3 regions of the Kocuria rhizophila DC2201 genome follow, and region 2 is predicted to be linked to each of the others. Evidence: riboswitches for the same ligand, from Rfam matches in the RefSeq annotation. Region 2 holds a riboswitch; each other region holds the start of a gene.

Region 1 (2,256 bases), 760 kb from region 2:
CGTGCGCGCGAGCAGGAAGTCCGCGTACGCGCTCGTGGTCTCCGAGGGCGGCAGCGGCTGCCGGTCCCCGAGCCGCGCCCGGTGCAGGGCGGACTCCCCCGTGACCACGGCGGCGGACGCGCTCGCGAACAGCTCACGGGAGTCCTCGTCCGGTGCGGAGGCGGCCAGCAGCGCCAGGGCCCGGGAGTAGAACTCGAGGTACTGCATGTCCTGGTCCAGGTAGAACTCGAACGCCTCCCGGTCCAGGGTGCCGTCCCCCAGGGCCACCACGAAGGGCAGCGCCGCGATCCGCTCCCGTACCGGAGCGCTCTCGTCCCACAGCTCGTCCGTGAACGGCCGCCCCTGCCCGGAGCCCAGCCCGGCGGCGTCGTCCGCGCACGCCCCGGCTAAGAAGGTGGGGTCCGTGACGAGGTCCTGGACGTGGTGGAAGTGGTGGACCGGGCCGTTGCCGTGGCCCACGTGCAGGGTGTCCGCCGCGCGCAGCGCCCCGCGCAGCCACTGGCGGGCGGTGTCGATGCCCTGCGCCCAGTCCCCCGTGCGGGCCACCACCGTGGCCACCGCGGAGGACAGCGAGCAGCCCGTGCCGTGCGTGTTGCGGGTGACCACGCGCGCTCCCGCGTACTGCGCGGCGGGTTCGGCCCGGCCGGGAACCACGAGGGCGTCCGGCGTGGTGTCCCCCGCGAGGTGCCCGCCCTTGACGAGCACGCGCGTGCCGAAGGTCTCCGCCACGGCACGACCCTGCGCGAGGGCCTCGTCCCACGTGGTGGCCACGGGCCGTTCCGCGAGCACGGCCAGCTCGGGAAGGTTGGGGGTGATGAGGTCCGCGTGGTGCAGGATCCCGCGCAGGGCGTCCTCGGCGTCGGGCTCCAGCAGCCGGCCCCCGGCGGTGGCCACCATCACCGGGTCGATCACAACCACCGGGGCACGTCCGGCCGCCAGCCAGCGGCCCACGGTCTCGATGGTCTCCACCGAGCCGAGCATGCCCACCTTCACGGCGTCCAGCTCCACGTCCTGCGCCACGGCGTCCAGCTGCGCCTGGAGCACGGACACGGGCGGGGTGTGCACGTCCACCACGCCCCGGGTGTTCTGCGCGACCACCGCCGTGATCACGCTCAGCCCGTAGCCGCCCATCGCGGCGATCGACTTCAGGTCCGCGGCGTGGCCCGCGCCGCCGGTGGGATCCGTTCCGGCGATCGACAGGACGCGCGGGGCGGGGGCAGGAGACGTGGCGATCACGACATTCCCTTCGCTAGTTCGAGCTAGATCAGGTTCGACGGGTGTGTTCTCAGCCGCTGGGCGGCACCCCGTGTCCGTGCCCGATCATGCCACAGGAGCGCCCGGATTCCTCCGAGCGCTCCTGTGGGCGGGCCGTGCACGACGCCACACGGTGGCGGTCGTCGCGCAGGTCTCAGTCCGCCTTGGGGGTCATGGTGATGTCCTGGGCCTTCACGCCCACCCCCACGATGGTCGGCTGCCCGTCCGAGGGCGCCGTGCGCACCGCGGTGGCCTCGGCGGTGAAACGGCTCGCGGCCCCCGCCGACGCCTCGTACTCGCGCGTCTCCACGCTCGCGGTGCCCGGTGCGGCGGCGGGTGCCACCGCACGGCGTGAACCACGACGCCGCCTGGCCGGGGTGCTCGGGGCGGCCTGCCCCGCGGCACCCGGTGCGTTCTGACCGGCCGCGCTGGGCGCGGTCCCGGCACCACCGGAGCGGCTGCTGCCGGACTGGTCGCGCCCGGACTGGTCTCGTCCGGTCTTGTCGTCCTCGGACCAACCGCTCCCGGACTGGCGGTTGCCCGCCCCGCCGTTCCTGGACCGGCCGCCTCCGGACTGGTCCCGCTGGGTGTCGCTGTCCTGCCCCGCCCCTGACTTTCCGCCCTGGGAGTCCGAGGAGCGGTCGGCGTCCTCGGCGGAGCCGCGCGCGCCCGTGGCGGTGCCGGGGGCCGTGGCCACCCGGCGGCCGCGGCGCTGACGGCCCGCACCACCCGAACGGGACCCGGATCCGGAACGGTCGCCGCCGGAGGTCTCCTCGCCCGAAGTGTCCTCACCAGAGAACGCCGCGGAGAGCGAGTCAAGGGTTAGGGACTCCTGTGCCGTGCCACGGTCCTGGTGGCCCTGCGGGAGCTCGACGACCTCGCCGCCGATGGTCAGCTGCGAGGCGGCGCCGCCGTCCTGGCCCTGGGTGTGGTCCTCGCGGGAGGTCTCCTGCGACGAACCGCCATCCTCACCCTGCTGGGTGCGGCCACGGCTGCGCTTGC
Region 2 (2,256 bases):
GAGCACCCCGGGCAGTGCGCCGGGGATGCCTGACCTCCGGTTCTGCCCCGCCTCGCGCACAGCCCCCGCACCAGCTTCCCCGCCGGAGACGCCGGGGGGGGACCACCCCGGACGACAACGCGTTGCGTCGCCGCCCTGGTCAGGCGGGCAGCGCGCTGCGCAGCTCCCGCGCGGCGGCGGTGACGTCCCGCGCCTCGGTGACGGCGCGGACCACCACGATGCGCGTGGCACCGGTGCCGAGCACGGCGGGCAGCCGGGCGGCGTCGACACCCCCGATGGCGAAGAACGGGGTGGTGCCCGCGTGCTCGGCGGCGTAGCGGGGCAGCTCGAGCCCCACGGCCGCGCGGCCGGGCTTGGTGGGGGTCTCCCAGACCGGCCCGGTGCAGAAGTAGTCGAGCCCGGGGTCCGCGAGCGCGGCGTCCACCTGCGCGGGCGAGTGGCACGAGCGGCCCAGCACCACGTCCGGGCCCAGCACAGTGCGTGCCTGCCGCGTGGTGAGATCTCCCTGGCCCACGTGGAACACGTCCGCACCGGTCAGCAGGGCCACGTCCGCGCGGTCATTGACGGCGAAGAGTTTGCCGTGCTCACGGGCGACCTCCGCGAGCACCTGGATGGCCTCGATCTCCGCGGCCGCCTCGAGCGTCTTGTCCCGCAGCTGGATGATGTCCACCCCGCCCTCGTACGCGGTGTGCAGGAAATCCCGCAGGTCACCGCGCTCCCGCCGAGCGGTCACGCACACGTAGAGCCGCGCGTCCCGCAGCTGTCGGCGTCGTCGTCGTCCCTGGTCCTCGCTCCGTTCCATGCCGCCATGGTGGCACGAACAGCGCACCGGGGGTGCAGCGCGCGCTCAGCCGGCCGCGAATCCCCAGGGGAAGCGACCGGCAAGGAGGACTAGACTGGCGGCGTCGTCCGGTTGCCGACGCCGCACCGCGCGACGAGGTCCACGGGAGCCCGCACACGTCACCGACCACCGCATCCGGCTGAGAGGGCGTGAGACGCCGACCGGTCACCTGATGCGGATCATGCCGCCGGAGGAAGGATGAGGATGTCCGAGAACGCACCCGTGCACGTCGTCGTGGCCGGGGCGGGTCTGATCGGGCTCGCCACCGCGGTCGAGCTGCGACGCCGCGGCGCCGCCGTCACGGTCGTGGACCCCCAGCCCGCGTGGGGCGCCACCCGAGCCGCTGCGGGCATGCTCGCACCGGTCGCGGAGACCCAGTACGGCCAAGAGCGGCTGTACCCCCTCATGCGCGCCTCTGCGGAGGAGTACCCCCGGTTCGTGGAGCGCATCGGCGCGGCCACCGGGCTGCCCACGGGCTACCGCACGGAGGAGACCCTGGTGGTCGCCGCCGACGCCGCGGACGCCCATTCCCTCTCTGACCTCGCCTCCCACCAGATCGCCTCCGGCATGGACGTCGAGGAGATCTCCACGGGCGAGGCCCGCGCCATGGAGCCCGCGCTCGCCCCCCGCCTCGCGGGCGCCGTGCGCATCGTCTCCGACCGCCAGGTGGACCCCCGCATGCTGGCCGCGGCCATGGTCGAGGCCCTCAAAGCCCCGCACACCGAGACGCTCGCCGGGGTGCCCGACGCCGGGCCCGCCCTGTGGCGCACCCGCCGCGTGGACTCCGTGCAGGTCCCCCGCAGGGGCCCCCGCCGCGCCGAGGGCGTACTGCTGGACGACGGCGAGCGCCTGCCCGCGGACGCCGTGGTGGTGGCCTCGGGGCTCACCGCCAACACCGTGGGCGGACTGCCCGAGGACCTCGAGCTGCGCCTGCGTCCCGTGTTCGGGGACATCCTGCGGCTGCGCGTTCCCGACGCCGCCCTGGCCCCCGGTGAGGACCACCTGCTCACCCGTACCGTGCGCGCCCAGGTGATGGGGCGGCCCGTCTACATGGTCCCCCGCGTGGACCGCACCCTGGTGGTGGGTGCCACCAGCCGTGAGGACGGCCGCGAGTCCGTGCTGGCCGGCGGGGTGCACCAGCTGCTGCGGGACGCCCGAGCCGTGGTCCCCGCGATCGACGACTGCGACGTCCTGGAGATGATGGCCCGCGCACGGCCGGGCACCCCGGACGACCTCCCCTACCTCGGCGCCACCTCCGTGCCCGGACTCGTGATCAGCACCGGGCACTTCCGCCACGGCATCCTGCTCACCCCGGTGGCCTCGCGGCTGGCCGCGGAACTCGTCACCGGGGTCCTGGACCCGGCGGTGGACCACGCGCAGGACGCGCAGTTCCTGGCAGCAACCGACCCGGGCCG
Region 3 (2,256 bases), 300 kb from region 2:
GCCCACCGGCCCTCGGGGTCCGCGGTGACGGCGTCTTCGTCCCAGCTGGCCCACAGGGCGCGGGCCACCTCCACGAACTCGCGGGCGCGCTCGTAGCGCTCGTCCTTGGGCGGCATGGCCCGGTAGCCGTGGTTGCGGGCTTCCGCATCCCACATGGAGGTCACCACGTTCCAGCCCGCCCGGCCGCCCGAGATGTGGTCCAGGGACGCGAGCATCCGGGCCGCGTGGAACGGGGTGAAGAACGTGGAGGAGACCGTGCACACCAGGCCGATGCGCTCGGTGGCGCGCGCCATCGCGGACAGCGCGGTCAGCGGTTCGAGCGACCAGTGGGGTCCGCCGGACACGTCGCCCACGCTGTGGCCGTCCGCGAAGAACACGGCGTCGAACAGGCCGCGCTCGGCGGTCTGCGCGAGCTCCTCGTAGTAGGTGATGTCCGTGAGGCGGTGCACCGAGGAGTTCGGGGCGCGCCACGCGGCCTGGTGGTGGCCGGCGCCGTAGAGGAACGCGTTGAGGTGGAGGCGGCGGGCCGGTGCGGTCGTGGGCGACGACGCCGCAGCGGCCGTCCCGAGCGTCGGCCCGGCTTCGGGGGTGGTTGCCGACGCCGCGCCCCCGGCAGGTGCCGTGCGCGCGGGACCGGGCTGGGCGGCGTCGTCGTGCGGAGAGGGGGCGGCCATGTCAGTCCATCACCAGCCCGCCGTCGACCACCAGGTTCTGGCCGGTGACCCCGCGGGACCAGTCCGAGGCGAAGAACAGGGCGGTGTCCGCGAACTCCTCGGGGGTGGTCACGCGGCCCAGGGGAGTGCCGGCGGCAATGAAGTCGAAGACCTCGTCCGGGGTGGCGGCGCTCGCGTCCGTGGTGCGCAGCAGGCCGCCGGAGATCATGTTGACGGTGATGCCCTGCGGGCCCAGATCCTTGGCGGCGGTGCGGGTGAGGGAGAGCAGGGCGGCCTTCGCGGCGGTGTAGTCGTGGTAGGGGACCACCGGGCTCTGGAAGAGGTTGGTGCCGATGTTGATGATGCGCCCCTCGCCAGCCTCCGCCATGCCCGGGGTGACCGCCTGCATCACGTTGAGGGCACCCACCACGGCGCCCTGGAACTGCTGGGTCAGGTTCTCGGCGGTGAGGGTGTCCAGGGTGGGGCGGGCATCGCCGTTGAAGCTGAAGTCCACCAGGGCGTTGTTCACGGCCACCGTGATCGGTGCGCCGAAGTGCTCCCGGGCGCGGGCGACCATGTCCCGCACCTGCTGGGCGTCGGTCACGTCCGCCTGGACCGCGAGTGCCCGGTCCTCCCCGAGTTCGCTGACCAGCGCACGGGCCCGCTCCTCGCTGGAGTGGTAGTTCACGACGACGCGCGCACCCTCGCGCGCGAACGCCCGGCTGAGGTGCTCCCCGAGCCCGCGGGCTCCGCCGGTGACCAGGACGATGGTGTTCTCGATCCGCATGCTCACTCCTGTGGCTCACGGCGAAGAAAGCGGTGCGCCACCTGCGCGGTGCCACCGTGACATCCCTTCGCCAGTACTAACTGGACAGGTTCGACGGGTGTCATCTCAGCCGCTGCGGTCCTCTGTCTGCCCGCCCGGTGGGCGGGGAGGGTGGCGGCACCCCGTGTCACTGGTGGCCAGTGTAGACGGAGCCGCTCAGCCTCATGGCAGCCGCCCCGCGTGCGCCGCCCAAAAGCGCACTGCTACCCTTGCTGGCTGGTGTGCCGGGAAGTCTGGTCGGCGGTAATGAGCGTGATGCCCGTCGACACTGGAGTGATCCATGCCCCCGCACCACAGCACCACCCCTGCCCACGTTGAGCCCGGAACCCCGGGAACCGTGGTGCAGACAGAACCCTCCGGCTTCGTCTCGGAGCCCGGTTTCTTCAACCATCCTGAGCCCCCGTGCGAGCCCGACCACCCCTCGGGCGGCCTCTTCTCCCGCCTCCAGGACGTCCTGCGCCGCGAGACCGTGGCCGGCATCCTCCTGGTGGTCGCCGCCGTCCTCGCCATCGTCTGGGCCAACTCGCCCTTCGTGGAGAGCTACTTCGCCCTCCGGGACCTGAAGGTCGGCTACGAGCCGTGGCACCTGGACCTCAGCCTGGGGACGTGGGCCGCGGACGGGCTGCTCGCCGTGTTCTTCTTCCTCGTGGGCCTGGAGCTCAAGCGCGAGTTCGTCGCGGGTGATCTGCGGGACCTCGGGAAGGCGGCGGTGCCGATCGCGGCGGCCGTGGGCGGCGTCGTCGTCCCGGCTCTGATCTACGCGGGCGTTAACCTCGG

What was found. Region 2 has a riboswitch for thiamine pyrophosphate ahead of thiO (glycine oxidase ThiO). Riboswitches for the same ligand answer to the same signal wherever they lie in the genome.
Region 1: linked by a shared signal. The riboswitch ahead of KRH_RS05500 (bifunctional hydroxymethylpyrimidine kinase/phosphomethylpyrimidine kinase) and the one ahead of thiO (glycine oxidase ThiO) in region 2 are both predicted to bind thiamine pyrophosphate.
Region 3: linked by a shared signal. The riboswitch ahead of KRH_RS00805 (3-oxoacyl-ACP reductase) and the one ahead of thiO (glycine oxidase ThiO) in region 2 are both predicted to bind thiamine pyrophosphate.

The regions. Positions count from the first base shown of each region.
Region 1 covers NC_010617.1:1,245,194-1,247,449, reverse strand. The annotation lists gene KRH_RS05500 (bifunctional hydroxymethylpyrimidine kinase/phosphomethylpyrimidine kinase) at 1-1,236, opposite strand, end outside; TPP riboswitch at 1,224-1,317, opposite strand; gene KRH_RS05495 (Rne/Rng family ribonuclease) at 1,409-2,256, opposite strand, start outside.
Region 2 covers NC_010617.1:481,439-483,694, reverse strand. The annotation lists gene KRH_RS12545 (thiol-disulfide oxidoreductase DCC family protein) at 1-33, shown strand, start outside; gene thiE (thiamine phosphate synthase) at 140-802, opposite strand; TPP riboswitch at 934-1,054, shown strand; gene thiO (glycine oxidase ThiO) at 1,046-2,256, shown strand, end outside.
Region 3 covers NC_010617.1:184,468-186,723, forward strand. The annotation lists gene KRH_RS00800 (LLM class flavin-dependent oxidoreductase) at 1-674, opposite strand, end outside; gene KRH_RS00805 (3-oxoacyl-ACP reductase) at 676-1,440, opposite strand; TPP riboswitch at 1,486-1,614, opposite strand; gene nhaA (Na+/H+ antiporter NhaA) at 1,760-2,256, shown strand, end outside.